2 regions of the Acinetobacter sp. C26M genome follow, and region 2 is predicted to be linked to the other one. Evidence: riboswitches for the same ligand, from Rfam matches in the RefSeq annotation. Region 2 holds a riboswitch; the other holds the start of a gene.
What was found. Region 2 has a riboswitch for fluoride ahead of crcB (fluoride efflux transporter CrcB). Riboswitches for the same ligand answer to the same signal wherever they lie in the genome.
Positions count from the first base shown of each region.

Region 1: linked by a shared signal. The riboswitch ahead of NDN11_RS09655 (DUF190 domain-containing protein) and the one ahead of crcB (fluoride efflux transporter CrcB) in region 2 are both predicted to bind fluoride.

Region 1 covers NZ_CP098478.1:2,112,597-2,114,995, forward strand. Annotated here, with positions in the region: gene NDN11_RS09645 (3-deoxy-7-phosphoheptulonate synthase) at 1-559, shown strand, start outside; gene ppa (inorganic diphosphatase) at 615-1,136, opposite strand; gene NDN11_RS09655 (DUF190 domain-containing protein) at 1,129-1,461, opposite strand; fluoride riboswitch at 1,524-1,592, opposite strand; gene NDN11_RS09660 (hypothetical protein) at 1,792-2,295, shown strand; gene NDN11_RS09665 (TonB-dependent receptor) at 2,369-2,399, shown strand, end outside.
Region 2 covers NZ_CP098478.1:3,490,125-3,492,523, forward strand. Annotated here, with positions in the region: gene NDN11_RS16060 (type B 50S ribosomal protein L31) at 117-371, shown strand; gene NDN11_RS16065 (DUF190 domain-containing protein) at 470-799, opposite strand; gene crcB (fluoride efflux transporter CrcB) at 816-1,196, opposite strand; fluoride riboswitch at 1,328-1,394, opposite strand; gene NDN11_RS16075 (DUF2071 domain-containing protein) at 1,476-2,327, opposite strand.

The sequences.
Region 1 (2,399 bases), 1.4 Mb from region 2:
CCAAACTCATCGTGAAATGTCATCAGGCTTATCATCTCCTGTAGGCTTCAAGAATGGTACAGATGGTGGTTTAACCGTTGCGACCAATGCGATGCAATCGGTTAAACATGGTCACAGCTTCTTGGGCCTGAATGAAAATGGTCAAGTTGCGATTATCAATACTAAAGGCAACCCTTATGCACACGTGGTATTACGTGGTGGTAATGGCAAGCCGAACTATGATGCGACTTCAGTTGCAGAAGCGGAAGCAGCTTTGGCAAAAGCGAAAGTCAGCAACAAGATCATGATTGATACCAGCCATGCCAACTCAAACAAAGACCCGTACTTACAACCTTTAGTTTTGAAAAATATCACTGAACAAATCCTTGATGGCAACAAATCAATTGTTGGGATTATGGTGGAGAGTCACTTAAAAGGTGGTCGTCAGGATATTCCTGAAAACCTCTGTGATCTTGAATACGGTAAATCAGTGACTGATGGCTGTATCGATTGGGAAACTACTGAAAAAGCATTACTCGAAATGCATGAAGCATTAAAAGACGTCTTACCAACACGTTAAGCTTAATCTGCAAAATAAAAGCCCATACAACATGGGCTTTTATTTTATCTATTATTTAAACTGGATAAGCTTGGACAGATTTTAAAATTTCTTCTTTTGCTTTCTGCACATTTTCCCAGCCAATAAATTTGACCCATTTACCCTCTTCCAAGTCTTTATAGTGTTCAAAAAAATGTTTAATCCTCTCCAGAATGAGAGGATGAATGTCTTGAATATCTTTTATAGACTCATATAGAGGAGAGACTTTAGTATGCGGGACAGCAATAATTTTTGCGTCCATACCATGTTCATCCTCCATATACATGACACCAACAGGGCGACTCCGAATCACTGAACCAGCCACCACTGCATATGGTGCAAGGACTAAAACATCTAAAGGATCGCCATCTTCACTGAGTGTTTGCGGAATATAGCCATAATTCGCTGGATATACCATTGCTGTACTTAAAAAACGATCAACAAATAAAGCATCATATTCTTTATTCATTTCGTATTTGACAGGTGCATGATTTTCTGGAATTTCAATCAAGCTGTAAAAATCATCAGGAATGTTTAAGCCTGAAATTATATTAGACATTATTATTCTCCTTATTTCCCACACTTCCAAATTCAATGGCAGTTTTTGTATAAAAAAGTGAAATATTTTCTTGAGAAATTGATGAAAACAATAAGATCTCTTGTTCAGTGTCTAAGACAAACTCAAGCTGTATCGGACGGTCAGCCAGTTCAAAAAAATGAGCAGAGTGTAAATGGCCTTGTCGATCAAAACTTTCAACACCGCTATTTACAGTTACACCTCTGAGTCCTAGCGATTTAGCTGTTTCAATAAGCCACTCATAGAGCTGCTTTCCTTTATATAGCTTATTTTCTTCAAGATAAAACTTTAGTAAAGAACCTTTCATACGCATCTCCAAAAAATAGAATGCGTAACCCTACGCACCCTATTTAATTGTTATAAATTCAGGGTTACGTAGGCATCATTAGCCAATGATTGGCGGTTTTTTAAAGGAAGAATGCCATTTCCTTATTTTAAGTTATTTATCTTAGTACGATCTTAAAGCATTTGCAATTTAGGATTGAACCAATGATTTGACTTCTATATTTATATGAATCCCTAGTGAAAAATCATTTAGTTAATAAAAATATCAGCCTACATGTAACCAATATGTTTTGAAGTGTAATATTTTTTTAATTATACTGCTGCCACATTTCTCCTACGACGTATCGCTGATATGAAGTCCAGTTTTCGTCAACATTTGCTTAAGTGGCGTGCCTATTTTGGCGCGATTACTTTGCTGTGTTTACTCTGGCATATCTTCTTACCAACGATGGTCCATACAGGCGTCGTACCTGCACTTTATGCAATGCCAAGCCATTGCCAAGTCACAGAAATTCAAAATGCCTCTTTGATGTCACAGACACATTCAAGTCATCATCAACACAGCATGCACGACATGCATCATGGATCGCAGCTACAGCAAGTCAAACATGCTCAGCTCAGTGAATATGCACAACACGTGTATGCACTGGCGAGCCAAATCATGAAGCATTGTCCTTTATGCTCCCATGGTCTAGACGCTGCCGCTATCGTCCCAATCATTGCATTCATCATTATATTTCTACTGGCTTGGTTCAGTCGCGTACGATGCCTGTGCCATACGTGGACAGAAGATCTGCACATCGCCCGTATCTTTTATATTTTCCCCACCAAACAAGCCCCACCACTCGCTTTATAAATCGCAAATTTTACTTCGTACCCCGTAACTAACGGTGGTGCGTCCTTATTTATTGCTTATTATAGAGTTTAAAATGAATACTCAATTCCGTTTGTCTGTATTAG
Region 2 (2,399 bases):
CCATGCTCACTGATTCATTGTTTACAAATAAATTTCAATAAAACTTGAAATGAATAAGATTGACTGCACATATTGTTATGTTATAACATTTCCATAAACAATAGGAGCCATTCCAAATGCGTAAAGATATCCACCCTGCTTATCAACAAGTCTTGTTCCATGATACCAATGCAGATGCCTACTTCTTAATTGGTAGTACACTGCAAACGAAACAAACTAAAGAATATCAAGGTCAAGTCTACCCTTACGTCACCCTTGATATTTCTAGTGCATCACACCCGTTTTATACAGGTGAAGTACGCCAAGCAAGCAATGAAGGCCGTGTTGCAAGCTTTAACAAACGCTTTGCACGTTTTAACCGCAAAGGTTAATTTTCATTTAAGTTTCACACATTAGGCTGTAAGCATTAGGAGTCTAAGCTTATCTCTCCTCCACTTAGACTTCTTTTTTTATACCTAACATTTACCCTCTAAGAATCTAGCGTTGCCTGTCCAACCACACCAAACTCAATCGGTGTTTTGACATAAAACAAAGAGATTTCTTTGCTATTCAAATAATTCATCAATTCGACTGCCTGTTCATTTGTTACTGCGAACTGGATCTGTACAGGTCGATCAGCCAACTCAAAGAAACTGGCTGAATGAAACAAACCATGATGATCAACACCTTCCAGTCCAGCGAGCACCGTCGCGCCGCGCAAGTTCATTTGTTTTGCGACAGACAATAACCATTCGCTGATCAGTTGTCCCTGATAGTTACGATTTTGCGCGGTATAAAAAGTTATTAAAAACCCATTCATTATCACCACTCCCACACTATGCGGCACTTAGCCATTGATGCAAACTCATACCCAAAATCGTAAACAACAATGACCCAATCACATGAATCAAAATTGCTGCACAGGCATAACCCAACTTACCACTTTGCAATAAGGCAATAATCTCGGCAGAAAAGGTCGAAAATGTGGTTAATGCACCACAGAAGCCAGTAATCACAAACAGTTTGTAATTTGGACTCAGTGAACTTTGAGAAAAATAAGAAATTGCAAAACCGATAATAAAGCCACCAACAAAGTTGACTGTGACCGTACCCAAAGGAATATTGGGAAAAATTGGATTGAGCTTTAAACCCAGGAACCAACGCAACCATGCGCCTAATACAGAACCTAAAGCGATTGAAAGTAATGGATAGTACATGACTTACTCCAAAGGCAGTGTTGGAGTGAAAGAATAATGTGACATTGATTTATAGCTATTGTTCTGAATAATTTTCATTGCGAACTCCAAAATGGGAACAGAGCACGCACGAACCTACGCCCCCTGTTCAGGGTAACGTAGGCATCATTAGCCATTATGGCGGTTTGTGACAGGAGGAATGCCATCTCCTTTGCTCTAAAATAACATATTTTTTGGGCAACTCAACCCATGTTTTTGATGCTGAATGACGCTGTGTATAAACATGAACTTATCCACAATTTATTCCGATGTTGCTAAAACTTTTTCCCCAACCACATAGAAATCTAATGCAGGTACGACAAAAGCGAAGGCTTCTGTCTCATCGCCTAAACCAAATTGTTGCAATAATTTGGGTGCTTGTAATGCACGAACCTGAGCAGCTTGAATCTGTTGAAACTGAAACGGCATCTGAATATCCCCTTGTGATATTCGACTCGGTTGATCAACCCATTCAGCCCATGCCTGATCTTGATCGACCAAAAACTCAACAGCCTTTTCCCAAGATGGAAATAACGACTGCCATGCATCAGGTAATTGTTTATCTGTGGTAATTTCTACGTCACTACTTAGAGAATAATCGGCATCAACACGCATTTCGGTATGAATCACTTGCTTATCCCGTTGATGTTGAAAAGTCGATGCATATTGTGCTGGCATCACATCACTGGCAAAACGGCCAGCAATGACATATAAAGCCTGATCAACGATTACCTGCTCAAAAATCACGGTCTTTGGATGTGACTCATCCAAATAAAAGCGCCAGTTACTTTGTCGAGGTGAGGGCATTAACTGACGTAATTTTCCCAAGAAACTGAAGCCAAAATGATGATGCTGATAAGTCAAAATCGTAAAAATGGTTTTTCCGTCTTTTTCCCATAACGGTACATCTTTGGGATAGCGCTGACGTACCTGTTCAACATCTACCAGCCACGACAAATACACAATATTGCTGACCTGACTCTGCAAAGGCATAAACGGCAGTAGACGCATCATCAAACGGCGCAGTTGCAATAGGAAGTGGCAACTAAAAACGGGAGCGAGAAAGCGCAATAAACGTTTGGATGGTGGTAATTTAAAGCAATGTCGATTCATTATTATTCAACACATTCATAAGCGTTCTGAGCATAAACCGACAATACTATAACGTCTAGCTCATATACCGAT